Companilactobacillus allii: one gene and its partner. Each later gene encodes a partner of the first gene's protein in a complex. Links are inferred from orthologs where the notes say so. Each region holds a gene or a part of one and is shown on either strand. Other genes may lie near its edges. The genes, in order: tsaE and tsaD.

What was found.
Region 2: the proteins of tsaE (region 1) and tsaD are in contact, whole or in part, in a crystal structure (PDB 6N9A), measured with the Thermotoga maritima proteins. The link is inferred for Companilactobacillus allii from one-to-one orthologs. Residues at the interface, in WP_004082108.1 of Thermotoga maritima: Leu37, Gly38, Lys46, Lys57, Val59, Lys60, Ser61, Thr63, Phe64, Thr65, Leu66, Met67, Val69, Pro71, Tyr82, Arg83, Leu84, Asp86, Asp88, Phe89, Asp93, Ile128, Asp130, Glu131, Arg134; in WP_004082750.1 of Thermotoga maritima: Cys10, Asp11, Arg49, His50, Leu82, Gly84, Gly135, Gly136, Glu154, Thr155, Leu156, Asp157, Asp158, Ser159, Glu162, Asp165, Lys166, Arg169, Leu170, Tyr175, Lys213, Thr214, Leu217, Tyr218, Gln221, Arg222, Asn324.

What each region holds. Positions count from the first base shown.
Region 1 is NZ_CP019323.1:1,497,957-1,504,959, forward strand. Bases 2,110-5,003 are described here. They hold tsaE (tRNA (adenosine(37)-N6)-threonylcarbamoyltransferase complex ATPase subunit type 1 TsaE), read left to right. Parts: upstream 2,110-3,265; coding sequence 3,266-3,742; downstream 3,743-5,003. Other genes in these bases: BTM29_RS07255 (uracil-DNA glycosylase), read left to right, coding at 2,110-2,266; pta (phosphate acetyltransferase), read left to right, coding at 2,266-3,234; BTM29_RS07270 (GNAT family N-acetyltransferase), read left to right, coding at 3,739-4,203; BTM29_RS07275 (3'-5' exonuclease), read right to left, coding at 4,200-4,736; BTM29_RS07280 (exodeoxyribonuclease III), read right to left, coding at 4,757-5,003. Outside these bases: BTM29_RS07245 (hypothetical protein), read right to left, coding at 47-607; BTM29_RS07250 (Cof-type HAD-IIB family hydrolase), read right to left, coding at 604-1,497; more of BTM29_RS07255, read left to right, coding at 1,571-2,109; more of BTM29_RS07280, read right to left, coding at 5,004-5,509; murB (UDP-N-acetylmuramate dehydrogenase), read left to right, coding at 5,623-6,522; BTM29_RS07290 (cation:proton antiporter), read left to right, coding at 6,553-7,003. UniProt on the Escherichia coli protein: Required for the formation of a threonylcarbamoyl group on adenosine at position 37 (t(6)A37) in tRNAs that read codons beginning with adenine.
Region 2 is NZ_CP019323.1:54,090-60,976, reverse strand. Bases 2,775-5,552 are described here. They hold tsaD (tRNA (adenosine(37)-N6)-threonylcarbamoyltransferase complex transferase subunit TsaD), read left to right. Parts: upstream 2,775-3,556; coding sequence 3,557-4,549; downstream 4,550-5,552. Other genes in these bases: BTM29_RS00265 (DUF368 domain-containing protein), read right to left, coding at 4,982-5,552; BTM29_RS00270 (DUF1905 domain-containing protein), read right to left, coding at 4,682-4,966; rimI (ribosomal protein S18-alanine N-acetyltransferase), read left to right, coding at 2,987-3,523; tsaB (tRNA (adenosine(37)-N6)-threonylcarbamoyltransferase complex dimerization subunit type 1 TsaB), read left to right, coding at 2,775-3,003. Outside these bases: rsmI (16S rRNA (cytidine(1402)-2'-O)-methyltransferase), read left to right, coding at 1-650; BTM29_RS00295 (acyl-[acyl-carrier-protein] thioesterase), read left to right, coding at 652-1,389; BTM29_RS00290 (folate family ECF transporter S component), read left to right, coding at 1,663-2,184; more of tsaB, read left to right, coding at 2,284-2,774; more of BTM29_RS00265, read right to left, coding at 5,553-5,836; BTM29_RS00260 (ABC-F family ATP-binding cassette domain-containing protein), read right to left, coding at 5,905-6,887.

The DNA of each region.
Region 1 (7,003 bases):
ATTTTCACTGCAAGTTTGAGTAGAAAAACAACTCCATATTTTTCACTTAGAACCTGTCAGTCTTTTTACAATCTCTATTTTTAAAGTTGAAATAAGATAATTTAGATTTCAAGCCAATGTTAAGTTCAGGTTCATGTTTCATACTTGGGATTCTAACGTACTTATCTAAGAATATTGCGATGAGAATTCCAATTGGTCCATTGTCCATGTCGTTTACATTGATCTCAAGTCCAGGTTGTCCTTGGTTCATGACAGTTGGTTGTACTTTCATAACTTCTTTTCCACTTTGTAAGGCATGATAGTCAGAAGTTATCAAATTTCCAATAATATTCCAATTTATTTTGGAAAGGAAAACGTACTTCATTTCGATAACTGGCACGGCATTGATAGTGGCTTTTTCCTCTTCATTTATTTCTATTGAATAAATTTTTAGGAAATTATTTTTGATTTTGATTTCACCGATCTTGGTATTAAGGCGATTATATAGCTGAATTAATAATGGGTTGTCCTTATCACGTGAAGCGATAAAAATAGTTTCTTTATTCTGATTTGTTACTACAAGAATATTTCCCACCATTAAATCTGCTTTACGTATGTAGAATTTCATCCCATTTGACCTGCTGTTTCGTTTTGTTTAATAACCTTTTGAATAATTTGAGCAACACCATCGTTAACATTATTATCAGTAAATTCATCAGCTATTTCTTTGATTGCTGATACGGCATTGTCCATGGCAACTCCAATACCAGCTTCTCTTATCATTGATTCATCATTTAGATTATCACCAATCGCCATAATTTCACTTTGTTTGATACCTCTTAATTTAGCATACTTCATCAAAGCAATCCCTTTTTGTGCATCGACACTGTTTACTTCGATATTATTAGGTGATGATGAAGTAACAACAACGTTTTTGATTGATTGATTTATTTCGTTAGTTAAAGGATGTAATTTTACTTCACGATCATTTTTAGAATCAAAAGCTAACAACTTCATAATATGGTAGGATTCATCACTGAATATGTGATCATAATTATCAACAAATTTCATTGGGGTCATTTTGATTCGCTCCAACGTATCATTGTAAGCTTGTTCATAAGTTGTTCCTGGATTCAAACTTACTAATAATTGAGCTAAACTAGATACACGAAGTTCTTTATTGTCAGAAAAGATCCCCTTGTCAGTAACAACTTCAAAATATACATTGTACTTATGTAGTAGATCCACTAACTTATGTTCAGATTCTCTAGAAATTGGATTGCTGGATGCAAGGTTTTGTTCCTCATCAAAAACCTCTGCACCATTTAATGTGATATATCCAGTATTTACGCGTCCATCTAGAAATGGTCTAGCCTCACTTAGACCACGCCCAGTAGCAATTAGGAATTCAATTCCGTTTGCTTGGGCATCTTTTATCGCTTGAATATTACGTTCGGATACTTTCATTTTATCGTTTAACAAAGTTCCGTCCATATCTGATGCAATTAATTTAATCATAAAATTCCTCCGAATGCGTTATTCTATAAGTGAATGTTACCATATTTTAATAACAAAGACAGTAGGTGTAAATTTGAAAACATTAATCAAAAATGATTGGGAAGATATATTAGAACCAGAGTTCAATAAGCCCTATTATCATGAATTACATAATTTTTTAAAGGAAGAATATAGTACAAAACAAATCTATCCAAATATGTACAAAATTTTTCAAGCGTTTATTTGGACTTCTTTTTCGGATACTAAAGTAGTTATTTTAGGCCAAGACCCATATCATGAACCTAATCAGGCTATTGGGTGTAGTTTTGCAGTGGCACCAGGTGTAAGAATACCGCCGTCATTGGTTAATATTTATAAAGAATTACAAGATGATGTTGGTTGTAAGCCGGTAAACCATGGCTATTTGAAGTCGTGGGCAAATCAAGGTGTATTGCTATTGAATTCTGTTTTGACGGTTAGAAGAGGCCAAGCATATTCTCATAAAGGTAAGGGATGGGAAGAGTTGACCGATTATGCAATTAAGGCATTGTCGAAACGTGGTAAGGTCGTATTTATTTTGTGGGGAGGAGCTGCTAAGGGGAAAATCCCTCTGATAGATCAAACTAAAAATACAATAATATCATCGCCGCACCCCAGTCCATTGTCCGCATATCGTGGTTTTTTTGGATCAAAACCATTTTCTCGCACAAATAAAGCGCTTTTATCTTATAATGAAAGGGTAATCAATTGGCAATTACCTGAAGTTGTCGATGAAATGGAGGAGAAATAATGGATTTATTTGATAGTCTTAAGAACAAAATTGATGGTAAGAATCTAACGATAGTACTACCAGAAGGTAATGAACCAAGAATTCTTGGTGCTGCGATTCGTCTTCAAAAAGAGAATATTCTTAAACCAATTCTACTAGGAAATAAAGATGATATTTCTAAAGTTGCTAGTGATAATTCATGGAATATTGATGGTCTTCAAATTATTGATCCAGAAACTTATTCAGAATTTGATGAAATGGTAGATTCATTCGTTGAACGTCGTAAAGGAAAAAATACTAAAGAACAAGCTTTGACTATGTTAAAAAATAACAATTATTTTGGTACTATGCTTGTTTATATGGATAAAGCTGACGGTATGGTTTCTGGTGCAGTACATTCAACTGGTGACACTGTTCGTCCAGCACTTCAAATTGTTAAAACAGCTCCAGGTAATAAGAGTGTAAGTGGTTCATTTATTTTGCAAAAGGGTGACCAACGTTATATGTTTGCTGATTGTGCTATTAATATTGATCCCGATGCAAATGGATTGGCTGAAATAGCGGTACAAACAGCTAAAAGTGCAAAACTCTTTGATATTGATCCAAAAGTTGCTATGCTTAGTTTCTCTACAAAGGGTAGTGCTAAAGGAGAAATGGTCGATAAGGTAGTTGAGGCCACTAAATTAGCTAAAGAGCTTGATCCAAGTCTTCCAGTGGATGGAGAATTACAATTTGACGCTGCATTTGTACCTAGTGTCGGTGCTCAAAAGGCTCCAGATTCTAAGGTTGCTGGTAATGCCAATGTATTTGTATTTCCAGATCTTCAATCAGGTAATATTGGCTATAAGATCGCTCAAAGATTTGGTGGATTCGAAGCTATTGGACCTATTTTACAAGGTTTGAATAAGCCTATTTCTGATCTTTCACGTGGATGTAATGAAGAGGATGTTTATAAGACATCGATTTTAACTGCAGCACTATCACTATAATATTTAACGTAATTTATTAATGAGGAATAATATGACTGAATATCAAGTACAGACACATTCTTATGAAGAGACTGAAGCTTTGGGGAAAAGATTCTCTAAGGCTTTGGTAGCTGGGGATGTTATTTTGATGAATGGAGATCTTGGCGTTGGTAAAACAACTTTTACCAGAGGTCTAGCTCAAGGATTAGGAATTAAGAAGAATGTTAAAAGTCCAACTTTCACTCTAATTCGTGAATACCAAGATGGCAGAATACCGCTTTATCACATGGATGCCTATCGTTTAGAGAGCAGTCCTGATGAGGATTTGGGATTTGATGAGTATTTTAATGGTAAAGGAATAACCATTGTCGAATGGCCACAGTTTATTAAGGATGAAATCCCAGATGATCATATATCAATTAATATAAAGCGATTGCAAAATGATGATGATCGCCAAATTGTGTTGAAACTACACGGTAATTATCAACAAAGAGACTTTGGAGAATTTCTAACAGGGGTCAATAAATGAGTGAACAACTGATTTTGCGAGAAGCGATTCCAGATGATGCAGAAAAATTGTTAGAATTTTTGAAACTTGCAAGTAAGCAAAGTGACTTTATTAAACATGATTCACTAGATGAAGTAACAATTGACCAAGAAAAAAATTCCTTGGATATAATTTATAATTCTGATGATAATGAACTTGTAGTTGCGATATTTGATGATGAAATAATCGGATTTTGTCGATTGGAGAACTCTGACAAAGAGATTGCTGAGTTAGGTGTTGTTGTTGATAAAGATTTCTGGGGAAATGGTATTGGCTCATATTTAATAGAAGATGCCCTGAACTGGGCAAAGGAATCAAGTCTTAAAAAAGTGTTTTTAGAAGTATATAAAAATAACCCTGTAGCGATCCATATTTATCATAAATATGGATTCACAACAGAGTCAGAGAAGCATGAAACTTTGATTATGGAAAAGATGGTCTAGCTAGTTAGCTTAACCATCTTTTTTATTTGTTCTGTACCAAAATCTTGTTCAGTTTTTAGTAGTATTTTTGCACAGGCAATACTATCGGCTAATGCATTATGGTGATTTTCTAGATCAATATTCAAGTTAGCAGATACGGTATCCAATTTGTGGTTTGGTAATTGTGGATAAAATTTGCGACTTGTTTTAACAGTATCGATTGTTAAATACTTTGGGGCAAAAATCCCGTAGTTTGTTAAGGTATTCTTCAAAACAGAATTATCAAAACTGGCATTATGTGCAGCTACTAAATGAGAAGTATCAAAGAGTGCTTGAATATGTGGCCAAACTTTGTCAAATGTTGGTGCATCTTGAACATCGTCAGGCCTTATATGATTAATTTGAATATTTCTTGGACTGAAGTATTCTTGTGGATTGATTAGTGTGTAGAAACTGTCGACAATTTGGCTATCTCTAACTAATACCAAGGCTAATGAGCAGGCACTAGTCCGATGTCCATTGGCAGTTTCAAAGTCTATTGAAACAAAATTCATAATTGTTCTCCTTGTGAGTATTAAAGATTGATATTCAATTCAATGGGACAGTGGTCGGATCCGTAGACGTCATTTAAAATATCGGCACTGTCGATTAAGTCTTTACCGTTATCAGAAATAACAAAGTAATCAATTCTCCATCCAGCATTATTGGCACGAGCATTAAAACGATAACTCCACCATGAATATTTAACTTCATCTGGATGCAAATAACGGAATGTATCAATAAATCCACTATTTAATAATTCAGAGAACTTGTTACGCTCCTCATCAGAGAATCCTGGATTCTTATGATTAGTTTTATCATTTTTAATGTCAATTTCTTCATGAGCAACATTTAAATCACCACAAAGAATGACAGGTTTATTTTCTGATAGACGTTTCATATAGTCTCGAAGTGCATCGTCGTATTCCATTCTAAAATCAAGCCGTTTTAATTTTTGTTGAGAATTTGGTGTATAGCTGTCGATTAAATAAAATTTAGGAAATTCTAAAGTTAGTGTACGTCCTTCAGTGTCCAACTCTTCAACACCGAGTCCGTGGGATACTTTGATAGGTTCTTCTTTGGTAAATACAGCTGTCCCAGAATATCCCTTTTTTTGTGCATCGTAGAAGTATTGGTGATATCCAGGAAGCTCCAAGTCTATTTGGTCCTGGTGTAGTTTAGTTTCCTGAACTGAGATTATGTCGGCATCCAAATTATCAACAATACCTTGAAAATCTTTTTTAACAACGGCACGTAATCCATTAACGTTCCATGATATAAGTTTCATTAAAATCACCTCAAGTCTGATTATATCATGATTTTGAAACTTGACTATTCGTTATAAAACGATGTATGTGATAAAATTATAATTAGCTTACATAGATTAAGGATGATGAAATCTTGAAATTTCCTGTTGAGAAGTTACCTAATATTGAATTTAAAGTTGATGAGCCATTAAGTAAATACACATTTACTAAGACGGGTGGAAATGCGGATGTTTTAGCTTTCCCTAAAACTCGTGTTGAACTCGTTGAGATTGTAAATACTGCTCGTGAAGATGATATTGACATTACTATCATTGGTAATGCAAGTAATTTGATTATTAAAGACGGAGGAATCCGTGGAATAGTAATTATATTACCAAACTTCAAGAAAATTGAAGTGCATGGCGACAAAGTTACCGCCGAAGCTGGTGCAACAATAATAGATACAACTATTGCTGCTCAAAAAGCTTCTTTGACGGGAATTGAATTTGCGGCTGGAATACCAGGTAGTGTTGGCGGTGCTGTCTTCATGAACGCTGGAGCTTATGGTGGTGAAATTAAAGATGTGTTTGATTCTGCCGAAGTTTTATTACCAAATGGTAATATTGTGACTTTGAATCATGACGATATGGAATTCTCATATCGCCATAGTTTAGTCCAGAATAATGATGGGATTGTTATAAGTGCTACATTCCTCTTGGAAAGTGGCGACAAGGAGAAAATCCAAGCCGAAATGGACCGTTTAAATGAGCTTAGACGTTCAAAACAACCATTAGAGTATCCTAGTTGCGGTAGTGTGTTTAAACGCCCCACAGGACATTTTACTGGGCCTCTTATTATTAAAGCTGGATTACAAGGACATATTATCGGTGGCGCTCAGGTTTCTATGAAACACGCGGGATTTATTGTCAATATTAATCATGCAACTGCTACTGATTACATGGATCTGATTCATTTGATCCAAAGAACTATAAACGACAAATTCGATATCAAGCTTCAAACTGAAGTGAGAATTATTGGCGAAGATACCAAATAAACATAAAATTTAAGAAAATAGGTGATGTCTGTGCAGATACTTGAATCAATTATTTTGATTCTTACATTATTGATCGTGGCGAATATTATAAGCCACTATTTTGTTTCTATTCCACCAAGTTTAATTCAGATTGCGGCAGGTATATTAGCTGCGGTATTTATGAAAGTACAAATATCAGTGGATACGGAATGGTTCATGCTAGCATTTATAGCCCCCATTTTGTTCAATGATGGGAATAGATTCCCCAAACGAGAATTATGGAAACTTAGAGGTCCAATTTTAGGTAACGCCGTTATATTAGTTATAGTTTCGACTGTTGTCGGAGGGATGATCGTTAAGTTATTGATACCTTCATTGACTTGGTCAGTGGCCTTTACATTAGTTGCGGTGTTATCTCCAACCGATCCAATTGCCGTTCAATCTATCGCCAAAAAGGCTCACATCCCTGATAAGTTGTTACATTTGATCAGTGGAGAGAGTT
Region 2 (6,887 bases), 1.4 Mb from region 1 along the record:
TTCCTGAACTTATTGAAAAAATGAATGCCGGTGTCAGTATTGCCCAAGTTAGTGATGCTGGAACTCCATCAATAAGTGATCCGGGAAAAGAACTTGTTAAAGCAGCAATTGAGGCAGATATCGCAGTTGTTCCACTTCCAGGCGCCAGTGCTTCAACGACTGCTTTGATTGCCTCAGGAATAGAACCACAACCATTTTATTTTTATGGATTTTTGCCCCGAAAGGGAAAAGAGCGTACAGAAGCATTAGACAACTTGTCTAATCGTGTTGAAACGTCGATTATTTATGAGTCACCATATCGTGTGGTTAAGACTGTTGAAGATCTGAAAAGGTTCTTTGGTGGTGATCGTAGGATAACTTTGGCACGTGAACTAACTAAGATTCACGAAGCTTTCTTACGTGGAACGATCGACCAAGCTATTGAATACTATCAAGACCATGATCCAAAAGGCGAGTATGTATTGATATTATCTGGTAAAATAATCGAAGAAATTGAAGATATGTCAGATTCTGAAATCATCAATTCAATCGACCTCTTGATACAATCTGGAGAGAAACCAAATAGAGCTATTAAAGAAGTAGCCAGCCAAAATGATTTGCGTAAGCAAATTGTTTATAACTTATATCACGGAATTGGAAAGGAAGAATAAAATGGCAGAACAAATTTATTCACAGGAAATAGAATTCCCTTTTTATTTCGCTAATTTAACTGGTGACATGCGTCTTTCGGCACTTGTAGATGCAATGTTACTAATATCAGAAAAACAACTCCATGAGTCCGATTCTGACAGCTCAGAGATGGTACAAAGAGGATTAGGATGGGTTGTTGTACAATATCACATGGATATTAAGAAAATGCCTACTTTGGGTCAAAAATTGAAGGTAAGTACTCGTGCAACTAGCTACAATAAGTACTTCTTTTATCGTGACTTTTGGATAGATGACTTGGACGGTAATCGAATGGTCGATCTAACTAGTGCGTTTGTTATTATCGATATTAATAAACGTAAAATGGTTAGTGCATCGGAACAATTGACTGATTTCTTTGGGGCAGAAGAGATAACGAAAATCAAACGCTTTGCTAGATTACGTGAGCCTAAGAAATTTGAAATTAAAAAATCTCAGCATATCGGATATTACAATATTGATGTTAATCGTCATGTGAATAATTCTTATTACTTTGATTGGATGGTCGACTCTCTAGGAATAGACTTTGTTGAGAGACATCGTGCTAAGAGTATGGACATCAAGTATGATAAGGAATTGAATATTGAAAGTGAACCTGAGATCTATGCATCTATAGACAAAGATAATCTTGTTACAACTCATTGGATAAAGAGTAATGGCGAGTTAAATGCAGTTGCACAGATTACTTGGGAAGAAAAATAATAATGGTAAAATATTATATTAGATATAACTTATGTATAAGAAATGTTATAAGATAAATCTATAGGTGAAACATGTATACATGTGGTAATATGTTCAAGTAAAATATTTTTGGGGTAGGATTCAAAGCGTAAAGTGCTGGTGGAACGGAATGTGAACACCGGACGAAAAGCTATTGCTTGCGATTTTGTTTCCGCATTCGTCACTTTATATAGTTAGTTAATTCGTTAGCCTCTAGTTATATGCTGTGGCAGCTCCTACGAGGAGATGTCTATAATGAATACGAAAAGTCGTATTAGTGTCCATGAACTTACATGGATGGCGTTATTAATTGCAATGCAGATGGTGTTGAGCAAAATGTCGATAGGTAGTAATACCTTGAAAGTTGGGTTTAGCTTCATTGCGATAGGACTAATGGGATATTACTTCGGACCTTATAAAGCAGCAATTGCTAATGTAATTGCCGATATTATTAGTAACGTTGTGATGCCTGCATCGACCGGATTTTTCTGGGGTTTCACATTTTCAGCGTTAGTAGCAGGACTTATTTATGGGTTTATGCTATATAACCACAAGGTTACTATCTGGAGAGTATTGCTAACGATAGTATTGATAACAGTAGTTGTTAATACCTTGTTGAATACTTTGTGGATTCAAATGATAACTAACTTACCATATATGACATTGTTGATTCCTAGACTTGTCAAAGAAGCATTCAGTTTGGTATATCAAACTGGATTGTTATACATTATCCTTAAATGGATAAGTAATACTAGATTTAACAGAATCGGTCGCTAATGGCCGATTTTTTATTTTCTTGAATTAATGATAGTTTCCTTAATTCTCTACAAAATATATTATGTGGTAAAATGTTCCTATTAAGATTGAGGGGATTATATGAAAATTTTAGCTTTCGATACATCAAATAAGCCGTTAAGCGTTGCCCTAGTAGAAGATGGTAAAACTTTGGCACATATAGAATCTACTGAAAAGAAGACACACAGTATTACTTTGTTGCCAGATATTCAGAAATCTTTGAAAGAATCTAACTTATCAGTTGATGATATTGATATGATTGCTGTGGCCGATGGTCCAGGTTCTTATACTGGAGTTCGTATAGCTGTTACAGTTGCTAAAACATTAGCATTCACTTTGAATAAACCCTTGGTCGGTATATCTAGCCTTGAACTTCTCGCTGCCAATGGGGACGAAGGGATGTTTATTGTACCTTTGATGGATGCCAGAAATGACAATGCATTTGCTGGAGTCTACCAAAAGAAACAAGGTAAAATTGTTAATATTGTTGAAGATCATCATACATCAATGGATAAACTGTTGGATCTTCTTCAAAAGTACGATGAGGATAAACTAGAATTTATTAATGCCACTCAAAACTTAACCGATCTTATTCGAGAACATTCGCATGCAAAAATTATAACTAGTGAAGATAGCTTGCCTGATGCAACTAAACTCGCTAAATTGGCCGAACACACTGAGCCAGTTAAGGATATCGATAATTTTATTCCGACATATCTAAGACTTACTCAGGCAGAACATGATTGGTATGAAAAAGGTAATAAAGATGATGGGAATGTTTCCTATGTTGAGGAAGTTTAAACAGACTATTTGGCCAACAGGACATGTAGAAAATTTCTCTTTTGAAAAACAGTCGGTTAGTATTGATGGTAGACATTTCACCTTGCGCAAATCTGAAATGAAAGATACCAAGGAATTCATGGATATTCAAGAACAGGTATACTCTAAGCCAGTTCCGTGGCCTTTGGATATCGTTAGTATGGAATTGAGAAACAAAAATGCTTTGTATTTGTCATTAATAGAAGAACCCACTTGTGTAGCGTTTATTGGCGTGTCTTTAAAAGATAAAAAAGAAGCCCATATAACCAATATTGCTGTTGTTCCGAAGTTACAGCATTTGGGGATAGGACATCTTTTTATTAATCAGATTTTTGATTATTGTCGCAAACGTGGTTTCTCAAGTCTCTCACTTGAAGCAGATATTGAGAATGAGTCGGCAATTAGTTTGTATAGAGCATTTGGGTTTAAAACAAGAACTATTCATGAAAAGTATTATTTTAGAAATCATCATGACGCATTAGAGATGGTGGTGGATCTATAGGTGGAGAAAATTTTGAAAAAAGATACATTGATCATGTCGTTTGAGAGTAGTTGTGACGAAACTAGTGTTGCAGTTATTAAAAATGGTAAGGAAATATTATCGAATATAATTGCCACACAAATAAAGAGTCATCAACGATTCGGTGGTGTGGTACCAGAAGTAGCAAGTCGACACCACGTTGAAGAAATCACACGCTGTATAAAACTTGCAATGGATGAAGCAAATGTTGGCTATGAGGACTTGGACGCTGTTGCAGTTACTTACGGTCCAGGATTAGTTGGCTCATTGTTGATTGGTATAATGGCTGCTAAAACAGTAGCTTTTGCTCATGATTTGCCATTGATAAAAGTGAATCATTTGGCGGGACATATTTATTCAGCAAATTTTGTTTCCGATTTGAAGTACCCATTCATGGCCTTATTAGTTTCTGGTGGACATACAGAATTGGTCTTGGTTAAGGCTCCTGGTGAGTTTGAAACATTGGGTGATACTAGGGATGACGCAGTTGGTGAAGCTTATGACAAAATTGGTCGTGTTCTAGGTATTAATTATCCGGCTGGTAAAAAAGTTGATCAGATGGCAGCAATCGGTAATGATGTATTTGATTTTCCACGAGCTATGGTTCAAGAAGATAATTTGGACTTTAGTTTTAGTGGATTGAAGAGTTCATTTATTAATCGAGTTCACCATGCTGATCAAATTCATGAGGAATTAAACAAAGATGATTTAGCAGCTAGTTTCCAAGGTGCTGTTCTAGACATCTTGAGTAACAAGACATTTCGTGCTTTGAAACAACATCCGGTAAATCAGCTTGTAGTTGCTGGTGGCGTTGCTGCCAATCAAGGACTCCGTAAGCGATTGAAAGAAGATATCGAAAAGCGTAACTTGGATATGGAGTTGATTTTCCCACCATTGCGACTTTGTGGTGATAATGCGGCCATGATTGGTGCCATTGCCCAGATTCAATATGAGAAGGGTGATTTTGCTGATTTGGATTTGAATTCTGATCCTAGTTTGGATTTTTAAAATTATAAATTTAAAAGATAGTATACTGAAAAATTATTTCAGAATACTATCTTTTTTTAATGCAATTTTTTAATCAGAAATAATAAAAAGACCGCTATAATCCCCAAAGGTGGGAAATTATAGCGGTTTTCATTATCTTTCAACAATACAAACATCAACGCTATCACCAATATCCTTATCAATAGCCTGTCGGATATCTTTACGAATCCCAATAATATAGCAGATCGATCCATCAGGATTTGTGACACCCATATTAACAACGCTACCGTAATAATCCACGTTATCAAAAGTAGCGTGAACTTTAATGCGTCCTTTACCAAACTCTTTACGAATATCATAAGGAAATTCCACAAATGCTCCACCTTTACCAACTTTTGAAGCTTGGATAGTGGCGCTGTACTTATAAGTTTTGTTCATAATATTCACCTTTGATTACTTATATTTATTTTCAAGGCTACTCATCCAAAGTCCCAGTACAACTCCAGCAATGAATGCAATTAAGCTGAGGATAATTGTTAGTGGGGTAATACCAGAATAGCTAATGGTTTCAGTTGAGTAAGGATTTGGAATCAAAATCAATATTGTACTAGCTAGAACAATACCCAAAATAAAGTGATATACACGTGAATGATGATGTTCAATCAAAAATTCCATCCCTTTAGAGAACAGCACCATAGCAATGATTCCACCAAGGGCAATCGGTAGGAACACGCCGGTTATATCAAAATTTTTGAATCCGGTTAGCATCGGTGTATAAAGTCCCAGTATGAGTAAAAGGTTCGAAGGGCTTAGTCCCGGAACTAAAACTCCCAAGGCAATCAACATTCCAGCAATAACAAACCCAATAAAATTGGCTGGGATAGTTCCAAATATCTTACTCATGAAGAATAAGAATAATCCACCAAATATTAACATAAAGAAAAACCACAATACGTCTACCATATCACGTCGGCTACGGGAAGTTGAAGCACGCACCAATGAAGGTATAGTACCGATAATCGCACCGGCGAATCCCCACAAAACGATGACTTGGTAATGCTGCAGTAAAAACTCCAACGGCTTAGAAAGAAGGCCAATACCAACTATCCCACCGATCCCAACGGGTAGAAAATACATGAAGTCAGTTTTGAAGTTTTGGCGGATATGTGCCATAAAATGGAGCAATCTTTCATAGATGCCTAGGATAGCAGCTAAAACACCACCTGAGACACCTGGTAAAATAAACCCAAGTGCAATTATGACACCCTTGAAAAAGCGGATGAAAAAATTCTCTTGTTTATTTTGCATATTTATTCTCAACTTGTTTTATTTGTAAATTAAAGAATATCAAAATACTGATATTAAAACAATTATAACTATAAGTCTTCTAATTCCATAGACTTTTCAGTCCATTCATCTTCGAGTTCACTCTGTTTAGCTTTATTTTCGTCCAGTTCCTTTTGAAGATCACCTAATTTAGTATATGAACTTAAATTTTCATCTTTGGTCATTTCAACTTGAATGGCGGCATTTTCCTTGTCTAGTGTTGCAATTTTGTCTTCTAATTCTTCAACTTGGCGTTGTAATTTACGTTCTTGTTTTTGTTGCTCTTTGGATTTTTGATATTCAACTTTTTTCTCACTCATATTATGTGTATCCAAAGATTCATCCAAATCTTCAGAGCTAGCTTCATTTGTCTTTTCAAGGTAGTAATCATAATCCCCAAGATAGACTGTACTGCCACTAGGTCCGATATCAACGATTCTATCTGCGAGTGTGTTAAGTAGGTAGCGATCATGTGAAACAAACAACACGGTGCCTTCAAATGCCTTCAGAGCATCTTCAAGAACTTCCTTACTATCAATATCCAAATGGTTAGTTGGTTCGTCCATTACTAAGAAATTATCATGTTCCATCGACAATTTAGTTAGGGTCAATCTGGCTTTTTCGCCACCAGATAATCCAGAAACTGGTTTTAATACATCATCACCACTAAAAAGAAAAGATCCAAGGACATTTCTTATGACTTGTTCATCTAGTCTAGGATATCTATCCCAAATTTCGTGTAGCACGTCTTTTTTTGGATCCAAGTTAGTTAGGTTCTGATCATAGTATCCAACTTGAACATTAGCACCAAATTGAAACTCACCTTTGATCATAGGAATCTGTCCTAAGATAGACTTCAAAAGGGTGGATTTACCGATACCATTAGGTCCAATAATACCAACACGTTCACCTTTTTTAACATCTAGGTTAATTGGTTCTGACATGATTTGATCAGCATCATAACCAATAGCAGCATCTTTGATCAATAAAACATCGTTACCACTTTCCTTATCAATCTGAAATGAGAAATGAA